2 regions of the Kitasatospora sp. NPDC040550 genome follow, and region 1 is predicted to be linked to the other one. Evidence: riboswitches for the same ligand, from Rfam matches in the RefSeq annotation. Region 1 holds a riboswitch; the other holds the start of a gene.
What was found. A riboswitch is a leader RNA that binds a small molecule or an ion and turns the genes downstream of it on or off. The one in region 1 is predicted to bind magnesium.

Region 1 (6,714 bases):
GTCACTCGGCGTCCCGGGCCTTCACCTGTTCGAGGGCGGCGAGCAGCGCGGACGCCTCGTCCCCGCTGATCCGGTCGACGAAGTGCAGCAGGGCGCCGGCCCGGTCCGTGGTGGTCTCCAGCGCCTGGTGCATCAGCTGGGCGGTGTACGCCTCCCGGGTGCAGGTCGGCTCGTACACCCAGGCGCGACCGATCTTGTCCCGGCGCAGCCAGCCCTTGGTGTGCAGGATGTCGGCGACGGTGGTCACGGTGGTGTACGCGACCGGGCGCTGCCGCTGGAGGTCGTCGACCACCTCGCGCACCGTGGCCGGACGGTCCCAGTCCCACAGCCGGTCCATGATCTCGGCCTCGAGATCGCCGAAACCCCGTAGCACCGCCGTCGTCTCCCTCGCCGCACCGACCGCCGGCGCCCTTCGCCCGCTGGAACGCGGCCCATGCTACGGAACGCACCGGGCGCCCGCCCCCGGGAGAGGGGGGCGGGCGCCCACGGATCCCGGGCGGTGCCCGGAGGGTGCTCAGGTCGTGCTCAGTCGGTGGTCGAGGAGTGCCCGACCTGCTCGAAGGCCTCCTTGAAGGCCTCCTCGCAGACGTGCTCGAAGACGTGCTCGAGCGGGAGAGTGGGCGAGCGCGTGGGACGGCTCAGGACAGCCGCCGCCCCAGCGGCACCTTGGAGCGGGTGAACAGCGCCGCGAGCAGCCCGGCCACCACCGGCAGCACCAGGACCACCAGCAGCAGTTCCCCCCAGGGCGCGGTGAGCAGCATCGGCTTCGAACCGAACCCGCTCGCCCGGGACTTCAACAGCCCCACCGCCGGGACGAAGCCGTTCGCCGCCCCGAGCAGCGCCCCGAGCAGCGCGATCAGCGCGCACTGCAGGCCCGCCATGGTCCGGCGGATCCGCGGCGGTGCGCCGACCGCGGCCAGGGTGGCCTGGTCCTGCCGGGAGTCGGCGGCCGCCAGCCCGGTGGCGATCCCGGCGGCGCCGAGCACGACCAGTCCGGCGAAGCCGCTGAGCGCGAGGGTGAGCGCGTCGCTCTTGGGCTGGTAGCCGCGCTCGACGTCCAGCTCGGCGTAGTGGTCCAGCCGGGCGGCGGCCGCCGCGGCCCGCTGCTGCGCCTTGCGGTCGGGCGGGGTGGCCGGCCGCCAGACGGCGCCCTGGGGTGCCGAGGCGAGGCCGAGCCGGCTCAGTGCCGTGGTCGGCAGCAGGCCCTGGGCGTAGCGGGCGGCGTCCGGGTTGTCGACCAGCACCGCGTCCACCGGGACTTCCTGGAGGTCGGGCTTGGGGATCTGCCCGGGCTGCACCGGGGCGCCGCCGCCGCGCAGCAGCAGTACGGCCTTGCCGTCGGCCCCGATCAGCGACCGGTCGAAGACCAGCAGCTTCCCGGCGGCCAGCGCCTGTTCGGCCGCCTGGTCCCGTATGTCGAACAGGTTGTGCAGCACGGTGGCGTCCCCGGTGGCGAGGTGCGGGATCGTCGTGAGCCGGTGCAGCTCCACCGGGCCCTTGAGGGTGACGGTGCTGGAGCAGTTGTCGCAGAACTTGTAGACGGCCTGGCCGACTTCGGCGCGCGGGCCGAGCCCGGCGAGCTGCTTCTCCACCTCGGCCGGCAGCTGGGCGGACTGCGGGCCCTCCCGGTGGCTGATCAGCTGGACGGCGCCGTACGGGGCCTCCGGCCGGTAGTCGCGCCGGTTCTCGGCGTCGGTGCTGGTGCTGTACACCCCGATGGCGACGGCCCCGGCCACGGCGGCCATCACGGCGGCGACGGCCGGTGCGGTGCGGGAGCGGTTGCGGGCGGAGTCGCGCAGCGCCAGCCGGGGGCCGAGCGGCAGCCGCCCGGCGAACCGGCCGAACAGGGCGACCAGGAGGGGTGTGCAGGCGAGCAGTCCGAGTTCGGCGCAGACCGAGCCGAGCAGCACGGTGAGGGTGCGGGCGTCGTAGGTGCTGACCACGGGCGAGCCGTGCTGGACGGCGCCAGCGCCGTACATCGCGATCGCGCCGCCGCCGAGGAGCAGCGCCACGCCGAGCACGGTGACCAGGCGGTTGGGCGCCCGGACGGTGTCCCGTCCGGTGAGGCCGGCGGTGACGCTGCGCCGGGCGGCCTGCCAGGCCGGCAGTGCGGCCGCGAGCAGGGCGGTGATCACGCCGATCCCGGCGATGGCGAGTAGGTCCACCGGGGGGAGGGCGAAGTGGCCGAAGCGGGCGCCGCCGACCTCCTCGATCACCGACCGCAGGGCGGCGACCAGTCCGGTGCCGACGGCCACGCCGAGGGCCGCCCCGGCCAGGCCGAGCACCAGGCCGCCGCCGAGCACGACCGCGCCGATGTGGGTGCGCCGGCCGCCCGCGGCGCCGAGCAGCGCGAGCTGGCGGCGGGAGCGGCGGGCGCCGACGGCGAAGGCGGGCCCGGCGAGCAGGGCGACCTCCAGCAGCCCCATGCCGGTGACGGTGGCGACCACGACCTTGGTGCTGTTGCCGCCGGCGGGGTCGCGGTAGACGGCGGAGTCCCGGTAGTAGGGGACGGCGCCGTACGGCGGCGGGTCGAGTGCGACGGCGCGTGCGGTGAGGGTGTAGCCGTGGGCGTTGAACGACTGGACGGTGGCCCAGTCGAGGGTGGCCCCGCCCGGGAGGTGCACCAGCCAGGAGCTGTGGTTGGTGCGGCCCTGCTCGGGGGCGGGCTGTCCGGGTTCCGCTGCGGCGGCCAGCTGGTCGAGCAACTCGCCCGGCCGGGCTATGAGTTCGACCCGCCCGAGGTCGTCCGGGTGCTCCACCAGGCCGGTGATGCGGAAGGTGGTCCGCTCCAGTCCCTGGACGGTGGTGTCGCTGCCGAGCCGGAGCCCGGAGTGGTCCAGGAAGGCCTGGGTGACGGCGAGTTCGTGCGGTGCGCCGGGTGCGCGGCCCTTGACCACGTCGACCCGGCCGCGCCAGACCGGGTCGCCCAGGTCGGCCTCGGCGGTGAGGGTGCGGACCAGGCCCTCGGGCGAGCTCGCGCCGGTCTCCGGACCGGTCCGGACCGGGGTGAGCGCGCTGCCGGGTGGCAGCAGCGCGCCGACCAGGGCGGTCGGGTCGGCGGTGGCGCCCTTGAGCTGCTCGGGGGTGGGCTGTTGCCCGGGGCGCGGCTGGACGGCGAACGCGCCGTCCTCGGCGACCGGGGCCTGTTCGACGCTCTGGCCCGGGCTGAGCGCGGTGACCAGCGCGTCCGCGCCGCCCACCACCCGCTCGACCCGTTCGGCGGGGGACAGCTGCCCGCTGCGGTGGACCACGTCGGCGCCGGTGACGCCGAGCACGGGCAGGGCGATCATGGCCACGATCAGGGCGCTGCGCCCCTTGGCCCGCAGGGCGTCGCGCCGGGCGATCCGCAGCGCGAGCTTCCACGCTCCGAACCTCATCGGGCCACCTCGCCGACGGAGTGCGAGCGGTGGACGGCGGCCTGGCAGTTGCCGGAGCGGCGTCCGACGCTCTCCGAGGCGACCGCACCGTCCCGCAGGTGGACCACCCGGTCGGCCCAACTGGCGTGCGAGGCCTCGTGGGTGACCATCATGGCGGCGGCGCCGGCGTCGCAGCGGGCGCGCAGCACGGCGAGCACGGCGTCACCGGTGGCGGAGTCGAGCGCCCCCGTGGGTTCGTCCGCGAGGACGAGGCGGCGTTCGCCGATCAGGGCGCGGGCGATGGCGACGCGCTGCTGCTGTCCGCCGGACATGTCGTCGGGGAAGCGGTCGGCGAGTTCGGCGATGCCCAGTTCCTCCAGGGCGGCGAGGGCCTCCCGGCGGGCGGTGCGTCCGGAGACGCCGTCGAGTTCGCGCGGCAGGGCGATGTTCTCGGCGGCGGTGAGCGCCGGGATCAGGTTGTAGTCCTGGAAGACGTAGCCGACGGAGCGGCGCCGCAGGTCGGCGAGCTTGCCCCGGCCGAGGCCGCCGAGGGCCACGCCCTCGACCAGCACCTCGCCGCCACTGGGCAGGTCCAGCCCGCCGGCCAGGGTGAGCAGGGTCGACTTGCCTGAGCCGGAGGGCCCCATCACGGCGACGAACTCGCCGGCGTGGACGGTCAGGTCGACCTCGCGCAGGGCGTGCACCTCGGCGGCGCCGCGGCCGTGCACCCGGGAGACCCCGGCCAGCTGCAGGACGGGCGCGGGTCGGCTCGGATCGATGTGGGACATGGTTCCCCCTCGTGAGCTGTTCAGCTGTATATGTCGGTGAACTATATATGCCGGTAGAGGATGAGCAAGTCGCCACGGGCTTGGTCAAGGTTCTACAAAGCTGTCGAAGATCAGCCGAAAAGGTGACTCGGGGTCGCCGCGGCGGGTCTATGCTTTGGGAGGTTTGAAAAGGCACCTCGTTCGGTGAGGCGTCTTCACGGACACAGGCCACTGACCCGACGACGTCGAGAGACGCCCAGGTTCAGGACAGGTCTTCCCGAGTTAAGGGTTGACCCCAAGTGGCTTCCGGCCGATCCGGCTGGACACGCCGTGGAGTGCCAAAGCTCTGACGAGTTGGGGTGTACCGGTCCTCGAAGACCGGTGTGCTCCTTGCCGTGTCGTGATGCGGCGCACAGACGGTGCGCCCCCGACCGGGAGGAGGCGAGAGACATGGACTGCGATAGTCCGGGCCACAGTAGCCCCTACCTCCGCATGCTCTCGAACACCTCCGGCACGCGGTAACAACCTTCCCTGCGCGTTCACCCGAAGCTTCGTCCTGCGCTCAACCGTGCCCGGACGCAAGCCGACTGACGCGTCGTCAGCATCATCGTGCCCGCACGGCCGCCGCCGCTCAGCGTCGCCGTACGGCGTGGATGCCGTGCGCCCGCAGGGAAGTTCGCCGCTGCGTGCCCCCTGACGCCCCCTCAAGGTAGGGGGAGGGAGGCCTCGCCATGACCAACCTGATGCTGGACCCGAAGGTTCCCACGGTCCCCACCGCTCCCACCGGCTCCGCCGCGCCCGCCGCCGCCAAGTCCGCCGTACTGGACGACGCCCACGTCGGCGACATCAAGGGCGCGCTCGGCACCATCCGGCTCGACGACACCACCCCCCGCCACGGACTCTCCGCCCGGCTCAAGACCCTGCTGGCGATCGTCGGCCCCGGCCTGATCGTGATGGTCGGCGACAACGACGCCGGTGCCTTCTCCACCTACGGCCAGGCCGGCCAGAACTACGGCACCCAGCTGCTGTGGACGCTGCTCCTGCTCGTCCCGGTGCTGTACGTCAACCAGGAGATGGTGCTGCGCCTGGGCGCCGTCACCGGCGTCGGCCACGCCCGGCTGATCCTGGAGCGGTTCGGCAAGTTCTGGGGCGCGTTCAGCGTCATCGACCTCTTCCTGCTCAACGCCCTCACCCTGGTCACCGAGTTCATCGGCGTCACCATGGCGGCCGGGTACCTGGGCCTGCCCAAGGTCCTCTCCGTCGTCCTGGCGGCGGCGATCATCATCGCCTCGGCCTTCACCGGCTCCTTCCAGCGCTTCGAGCGGGTCGCCATCACGCTCTGCGTCGGCTCGCTGCTCCTGGTCCCGATCTACTTCATGGTCCACCCGAAGACCTCGCAGCTGGCCCACGACTTCGTGACGCCGCAGATGCCCGGCGGCGCCGGCCAGCTCGCGGCCGTCATGATGGTCATCATCTCGATCGTCGGCACCACCGTCGCCCCCTGGCAGCTGTTCTTCCAGCAGTCGTACGTCATCGACAAGCGGATCACCCCGCGTTTCATGACGTACGAGAAGGTCGACCTGTGGATCGGCATCGCGATCGTGATCATCGGCGCCGCCGCACTGATCGGCCTCACGGCGGCGGCCTTCGCCGGCACCGACGGCTTCGGCCAGTTCTCCGACACGGCCGCCGTCGCCAAGGGCATCGAGGACAAGGCCGGCCACCTGGCGGGCGTGCTGTTCGCCATCGCCCTGCTGGACGCCTCGATCATCGGCGCCTTCGCCGTCTCGCTCTCCACCGCCTACGCCATCGGCGACGTCTTCGGCATCAAGCACTCCCTGCACCGCGGGGTCAAGGGCGCCAAGGGCTTCTACGCCGTCTACGCCGGCCTGGTGGCCGTCGCCGCGACGATCACCCTGCTGTCCAACGGCTACACCCAGGGCCTGATCACCCAGTTCGTCCAGGTGCTGGCCGGGGTGCTGCTGCCCTCCGCCACCGTCTTCCTGCTGCTGCTCTGCAACGACAAGGCCGTGCTCGGCCCCTGGGCCAACGGGCCCCGGACCAACGCCTTCACCTCCACGGTGGTCGGCGTGCTGGTGATGCTCTCGCTGATCCTCACCGCCTCGGTGGTCTGGCCGGACATCAGCTCGGACGCGATCCTGTGGATCATGGGCAGCTGCGGCGTGGTCGGGGTCCTGGTCGCCGGCTACTTCTTCACCGCCGGCCGCACCGGCACCAAGGAGGACCCGATCGACCGCACCGGCCGGGAGGACTGGCGGATGCCCCCGCTGGAGACGCTGAGCCAGCCGGTGATGTCCACCGCCCGCAAGGTCGGCATGGGCGCCCTGCGCGCCTACCTGCTGATCGCGATGGTCATGGTCATCATCAAGGTCGTCCAGACCGCGCTCAACCACTGAGCCGCCGAGCGGAGCCCGTACGGACGGGTGGCGGGCAGCGGCTCGCCACCCGTCCGTTCCCTTTGCCCCCGTTCCCCCGGCCTGTGTCCCCCCTGCTGCCCCTGCTTCCCGTGAATCCTTTGGAGGAGGTGCCGTCGTGCACACCCTGACCACCGTCGAGTTCCTGGTCCGGCT
Region 2 (6,714 bases), on a different contig from region 1:
ACGGTGGTGCCCTGTCCGACCCGCAGGGCGAGGTAGAGCAGGACCAGGACGGCGGCGGCCACGACCACGTCCGCCCAGCCCGCCCGGGCGGCCCGGCCCGCCAGGGCCACCCGGCCCGTCCGGGGCGGGCGGCCCGCGGTCCGGGGCGGCCGTGGGCCCCGGGTCGGGTCCGGGGCGGACTTCGGGTAGGACATGACGGGGACCTCCGGCGCGAACCCGGGCAGTCCGCTCCCTTCTGACGTCCGTCCGCAATCGACTTCCTCCCCTCCCGAAGGAGAGGACTTCCCCTCAGCCTCGCGGCTGAGCCGCTGCGCTTGTGCGCTGCGGTGGGACGACTTCCTGCTTCATCGGCGACCGCCCGCCCGGAGTGCTCCGTTGAGGTCCTGCACCGTCTCCACCGGCGGCAACCGCCGGCCACCATGGCTCACACGTTAGCAACAGTCCTGGTGACCGGTGATCGCCGACCAAGGCGCCGTGCCGCCTCGACGCGGATCGGTCCACCCGACCCTCGTACGCGCGGGTTCGGTCTCTCTCTCCCCCCCCCCCCGCACGTTGGGGCGGAAGAGCCCCGATGAATCGGTGGCGGGTGTCGGTCAGGCCGCCGGCTGCTCGGCTGCCTCGACGAACTCCAGGAGGTTGCCGACCGGGTCGGTGGTGTAGAAGCGTCGTCGGGGCGGGAGGGTGTCGTCCCAGACGACCTGGGCGCCGAGTTCGGCGAGCCGGTCGGCGAAGTCCCCGATCTCGCAGACGGCCATGCCGGGGTGGGCCTTGGTGCTGGGGCGGAAGCGCTCCTCGATGCCGAGGTAGAGCCGGACCCGGCCGCCGTCGGCGGCGAACCAGCAGCCGCCGCGGCCGGTGAGCGGCTGGGGCTTGGGGATCTCGGCCATCTGCAGGACGTCGCCGTAGAAGGCGCGGAGCAGGGCCTCGCTGCCGGGTGGCGCGGAGAGCTGGACGTGGTCGAGGGCCGTGATCACTGCGGCTTCCTCTCGGAGGGGTCGGACGGGATGGACGTGGCGTGCTGCCGGGCCGCGGTGACCAGCAGTCGGGCGGTCGGGGTGGGCAGGCCCAGGTGGTGGGCGATCCACTGCGGGTCGTGCCCGTGGGCGGCGAACACCCAGGCGGTGTAGAGCCGGTTGAGGCCGGGGGCGTCGGGGCCGAGCAGGAGCGGGCGGACCTGCTCCATCGGGAAGCCCTCCAGCGAGCGGGCGCTGAACCACTGGGTGTCGTCGTCCCCGGCGGCGACCGCGACGGCGGCGGCCGCGACGGTGGCGGCCCGGGCGGCGGTCGGCCGGCCCGCCCGCTGCCGGCCGTGGGCCAGCAGCAGGGCGAGCAGCAGTCCGACGACCGAGGCGCCGATGAGCACGCCGGAGAGGAAGAGCCGCAGCGGGGCGGGGGCGACGCCGAGGGCGGCGACCTGGAGGGCCAGGAGGAGCATGACGACGCAGAGCGCTGTACCTCGGCTCGTCCAGGGGAACAGGGCGGTTCTGGTCATGCGGTGTCCTCCTTCGGTGGTGTCGGCGGTGAACGGCACCCCGGCGAGCGGGGCGCTGCGGCGGCACCGGCCTCAGGCGGCGCGGACCAGCCGGGGGTCGTACTTGTAGCCGATCTGCCGGACGGTGGCGATCGCCTCCCGGTGGCCGGGGCCGAGCTTGCGGCGGATCCGGGCGATGTGGGTGGCGATGGTGCGGGTGTCGCCGGTGGCCGGCCGGCCCCAGACGGATTCCATCAGCTGGCGGCGGGAGTGCACCCGCAGCGGGTTGCCGACCAGGTGGGCGAGCAGTTCGAACTCCAGGTACGGCAGGGCGAGTTGCTGGCCGTCGACGGTGACGGTGCGCTGCTCGGGGTCGACCACCAGGCCGGGGTCCGGGCTGAGGGCGGGCGGTGCGGTGGGGACGGGCCGCAGGGCGGAGGCGCTGTGGTCCGAGAAGATGGCGTCGAGCCTGCGGTAGCGCACGGCCATGGCGGATGCTCCTTCGTCGGGTCGAAGCCGGAGAGGTACGAGGCGGGGAGGGAAGGGAAGGGGCCGGTCAGCGGCCGGGGTGCCAGGAGGCTTCCAGGCGGGTCGTCCCGTCCGGGCCGGTGACGGAGTGCCAGCCGGCCCGCAGCCGGGCGGGCCGGTCGTTCGGCAGGCTCGGGGCCCGGGTGCCGACGGCGCGCAGGACGGTGTTGTCGAGCGGGCCGGCGGCCAGCCGTCGGCCCACCGCGGCGAGGGCGGCGCGCAGTCGGCCGGGGTCGGAGGAGGGAAGGGCGGGCCGGAACGCGGCAACGATGGACATGGCTGGTCACCTCCGTGACAGGACGATGAATGTGAACAACTGCGCTGATGGGCGCGGGAATTGAGGTAAAACTCAGGCGGCGGAGCCAGTGGGGCCGGCGAGGGTGCCGCCCCGGCGGCCGGGTCAGTGGTTCGGCGTCAGTGGTTCGGCGTCAGTGGTTCAGGGCGGTCTGGACGATCTTGACGATCACCATCACCATCGCGACCAGCAGGTAGGCGCGCAGGGCACCCATGCCGACCTTGCGGGCGGTGGACATCACCGGCTTCTCCAGGGTCTCCAGCGGGGGCATCCGCCAGTCCTCCCGGCCGGTGCGGTCGATGGGGTCCTCCTTGGTGCCGCGACGGCCGGAGAGGAAGGAGTACCCGGCGACCAGGACGCCCGCCACTCCGCAGCCGGCCATGATCCGCAGGATCGCGTCCGAGCTGATGTCCGGCCAGACGACGGCCGCGGTGAGGATCAGCGACAGCGTGACCAGCACGCCGACCACGGCGGCGGTGAAGGCGTTGGTCCTGGGACCGTTCACCCAGGGGCCGAGCACGGCCTTGTCGTTGCAGAGCAGCAGCAGGAAGACGGTGGCGGAGGGCAGCAGCACCCCGGCCAGCACCTGGACGAACTGGGTCATCAGGCCCTGCATGTACCCGGTGGACAGCAGGGTGATGGCGGCCGCGGCGATCACCAGGCCGGCGTAGACGGCGTAGAAGCCCTTGGCGCCCTTGACCCCGCGGTGCAGGGAGTGCTTGATGCCGAGGACGTCGCCGATGGCGTAGGCGGTGGAGAGCGAGACGGCGAAGGCGCCGATGATCGAGGCGTCCAGCAGGGCGATGGCGAACAGCACGCCCGCCAGGTGGCCGGCCTTGTCCGCGATGCCCTGGGCGACGGCCCCGGCGTCGGAGAACTGGCCGAAGCCGTCGGTGCCGGCGAAGGCGGCGGCGGTGAAGCCCATCATGGCGGCGGCGCCGATGATCACGATCGCGATGCCGATCCAGAGGTCGGCCTTCTCGTACTTCATGAAGCGGGGGGTGATCCGCTTGTCGATGACGTACGACTGCTGGAAGAACAGCTGCCAGGGGGCGACGGTGGTGCCGACGATCGAGATGATCACCAGCATGACCGCGGCCAACTCACCCGCGCCGCCCGGCATCTGCGGCACCACGAAGTCGTGGGCCAGCTGCGAGGTCTTCGGGTGGACCATGAAGTAGATCGGCACCAGCAGCAGCGAGCCTATGCACAGGGTCACCGCGACCCGCTCGAAGCGCTGGAAGGAGCCGGTGAAGGCCGAGGCGATGATGATCGCCGCCGCCAGCACCACCGAGGCGACCTTGGGCAGGCCCAGGTAGCCGGCCGCCAGCGTGACGCCGATGAACTCGGTGACCAGGGTCAGCGCGTTGAGCAGGAACAGGTCGATGACGCTGAACGCGCCCCAGAACTTGCCGAACCGCTCCAGGATCAGCCGGGCGTGGCCGACGCCGGTGACCGCGCCCAGGCGCAGCACCATCTCCTGGTTGACGTAGAGGACGGGGATCAGCAGGGCCAGCGTCCACAGCAGCTGGGTGCCGTAGTTCTGGCCGGCCTGGCCGTAGGTGGAGAAGGCACCGGCGTCGTTGTCGCCGACCATCACGATCAGGCCGGGGCCGACGATCGCCAGCAGGGTCTTGAGTCTCGCCGACAGGCCCTGGCGCGGTGCGTCGTCGTCGAGCCTGATGGTGCCGAGCGCACCCTTGATGTCGCCGACGTGGGCGTCGTCCAGGACGGCCGAACGCGGCTGCGGGATCGTGGAGTTGAGTGTGGCGTTGGTGGTCATGACGTTCCTCCCGTGGACCCCGGGGCAGGCGGGGTGATGGGGGCGCGCGGCAGTGACTCCCCTGCGTGCGGGCACGGCGCACCGGCCCGCGGCGGGGCGTGCCCGGGCGGGCACGGCACAGCCGCGTGCGGGGTGAGCGGTGCGGACGTGTCGTCAGGTGCGGTGCTGACGTACCGTCAGACGGACGCGCAGGGAAGGTTGTTACCGCATGCCGGAGGTGTACGAGGACAGGCGGGGGCAGGGGCTACTGTGGCCCGGACTACTGCAATCCATGTCTCTCGCCTCCTCCCGGTCGACGCACCCCGTGGTGCGTGTCATCGACGCGGCAAGGAGTTCACCGGCGCGCGGAGCGGCCACCGGTTCACCCCAACTCGTCAGAGCTTTGGCACTCCACGGCGTGTCCGACCCGCTCGGGCCGGAAGCCACTTCGGATCAACCCTTAGGTCGGGAAGATCTGTCCTAACCCTGGGCGTCTCTCGACGTCGTCGGATCAGTGGCCTGTGTCCGTGAAGAAGCCTCACCGAACGAGGTGCCTTCTTCAAACCTCCAGAAGCATAGACCGGCGGGAGCGCGATACTTGCGTACTTGGTAGAACCTTTACCTTTCGCCAGGCGTGACGTCCGTCCGGGTGGCGCGGGTTTGAGCGCCACGTGACGACGGAACGACTTCCCGCCGGATCCGTACCCGCACACGCAGCTGAGGGGTGGCATGGCGACCGCAGGCTCCCAGACCGCAGGACCTCCGGGGGCTCCCCGGCGGGCGAGGGCGCTGGCGCTCGCCCGGCGCCCGAAGCTCTGGCTCTTCCCCGGCGTCCTGTGCGCCCTGGTGGCCGCGCTGCTCTCGCTGCTCTACCTGGGCGGCATCGTCAACCCGACCGGGCACCTGCACCGGGTGCCGATCGCCCTGGTGAACGCCGACCAGGCCCCGCCGCCGCCCGGCCAGCCGGTCAACCTCGGCACCCAGCTGACCCGCGCCGTGGTGGCCGGGACCCCGGACGACACCGTCCGCTGGCGCCAGACCGACGACGCGGGCGCCCGCGACCTGCTCGCCGCCGGCAAGGTCTACGGCGTGCTGCTCGTCCCCGCCGACTTCACCGCCGCCGTCACCGCGCTCGCCACCGGCGGGGCCACCCACCGGCCCACCCTCACCGTCCTCACCAACCCCGGCCTGGGCAGCCTCGGCTCCTCGATCGCCGCCCAGATCGCCCAGAACGCCGCCCACCAGGCCTCGGTCGCGGCCGGTCAGCGGCTGCTGGCCGCCGTACCGGCCCAGAGCGGCCCGGGCGCCCAGGGCCCGGACACCGGTGCCACCGCCCGACTGCTGCTCGCCGACCCGTTCGCCGTCACCACCCAGGTCGGCCACCCGATCGGCAGTCACAGCGGCCTCGGCCTGAGCGCCTTCTACTTCACTCTGCTCGCCGTGCTGACCGGCTTCATCGGCGGCAACATCATCCACAACGGCGTCGACACCGCGCTCGGCTACAGCGACAGCGAGATCGGCCCCTGGCACACCCGCCGCCCGACCGTCCCGATCAGCCGCACCCAGACCCTGCTGCTCAAGATGCTGATGACCGCCGGGATCATGCTGGTCACCACCTCCCTGGTGCTGCTCTGCACGGCCGGGATCCTCGGCATGGACGCCCCGCACCAGGCGCTGCTGTGGGTGTTCGCCTACTGTGCCAGCCTCGCCGTCGGCCTCGGCGTGCAGGCGATCAACGCCGCGTTCGGCGGGATCGGGCAGCTGGTGTCCATGTTCGTGTTCATCGCGCTCGCCCTGCCGTCCTCCGGGGCGACCGTCCCGCTCCAGGCGGTGCCCGGCTTCTACCGCTTCCTGGCCGTCTTCGAGCCGATGCGGCAGCTGAGCGACGGCATCCGGGCGATCCTCTTCTTCGACGCCCGCTCGGACGCCGGGCTGGCCCGCGGCTGGGTCATGATCGCCATCGGGGTGGCGCTGGCCCTGGCCTTCGGCTTCGGGATGACCCGCTACTACGACCGCAAGGGCCTGCACCGCTGGACGCCCCAGCCCTCGGAGTAGCTGCTCCTAGGCCTTGGTGACGGTCACCTTGAGGTGCTTCATGATCGGCTGGTCGCTCTGGGTGCTGTGGTCGCCGATCGCGCACAGCACGTTCAGCTCCGGCATGTACCCGGCCGCGCAGCCGCGCGGGATGTCGTACGGGACGGCCAGGTAGCCGTGCACCGAGCGGGTGGAGCCGTCCCGGGCGGTGCTGGTGATGTCCACCGGGTCGAACTCGGCGATGCCGCGCTCGCGCATGTCGTCCGGGTTGAGGAAGACCAGGGTGCGCAGGTTCTTCACGCCCCGGTAGCGGTCGTCGTCCGAGTAGATGGTGGTGTTCCACTGGTCGTGCGAGCGCATCGTGCCGAGCGCCAGGGTGCCCGGCGCGGGGACGACGTCGGGCAGCGCGGCGGCGGAGAACTCGGCCTTGCCGGAGGGGGTGAGGAAGACCAGCTCGCGCGCGGGCTGCTTGATCCGGAAGCCCAGCGGCAGCCGTACCCGGCGGTTGAAGTCCTCGAAGCCGTCCAGTACTTCGGCCATGGTGTCGCGGATCCGGTCGTAGTCCTCGATGTACCACTCCCACGGGGTGGGGCTGTCCGGCAGGGCCGCGCGGGCCATCCCGGC

Region 2: another riboswitch for magnesium. It lies ahead of ACZ58X_RS03040 (NRAMP family divalent metal transporter); the one in region 1 lies ahead of ACZ58X_RS29745 (NRAMP family divalent metal transporter).

Annotation. Positions count from the first base shown of each region.
Region 1 covers NZ_JBVIWC010000023.1:141,563-148,276, reverse strand. The annotation lists gene ACZ58X_RS29765 (M56 family metallopeptidase) at 1-5, opposite strand, end outside; gene ACZ58X_RS29760 (BlaI/MecI/CopY family transcriptional regulator) at 2-337, opposite strand; gene ACZ58X_RS29755 (FtsX-like permease family protein) at 639-3,377, opposite strand; gene ACZ58X_RS29750 (ABC transporter ATP-binding protein) at 3,374-4,144, opposite strand; M-box (ykoK) riboswitch at 4,313-4,489, shown strand; gene ACZ58X_RS29745 (NRAMP family divalent metal transporter) at 4,855-6,540, shown strand; gene ACZ58X_RS29740 (MgtC/SapB family protein) at 6,677-6,714, shown strand, end outside.
Region 2 covers NZ_JBVIWC010000002.1:46,492-53,205, forward strand. The annotation lists gene ACZ58X_RS03015 (ABC transporter permease) at 1-194, opposite strand, end outside; gene ACZ58X_RS03020 (VOC family protein) at 594-974, opposite strand; gene ACZ58X_RS03025 (hypothetical protein) at 971-1,492, opposite strand; gene ACZ58X_RS03030 (winged helix-turn-helix domain-containing protein) at 1,565-1,960, opposite strand; gene ACZ58X_RS03035 (hypothetical protein) at 2,028-2,276, opposite strand; gene ACZ58X_RS03040 (NRAMP family divalent metal transporter) at 2,428-4,077, opposite strand; M-box (ykoK) riboswitch at 4,436-4,613, opposite strand; gene ACZ58X_RS03045 (YhgE/Pip domain-containing protein) at 4,786-6,111, shown strand; gene ACZ58X_RS03050 (FdhF/YdeP family oxidoreductase) at 6,118-6,714, opposite strand, start outside.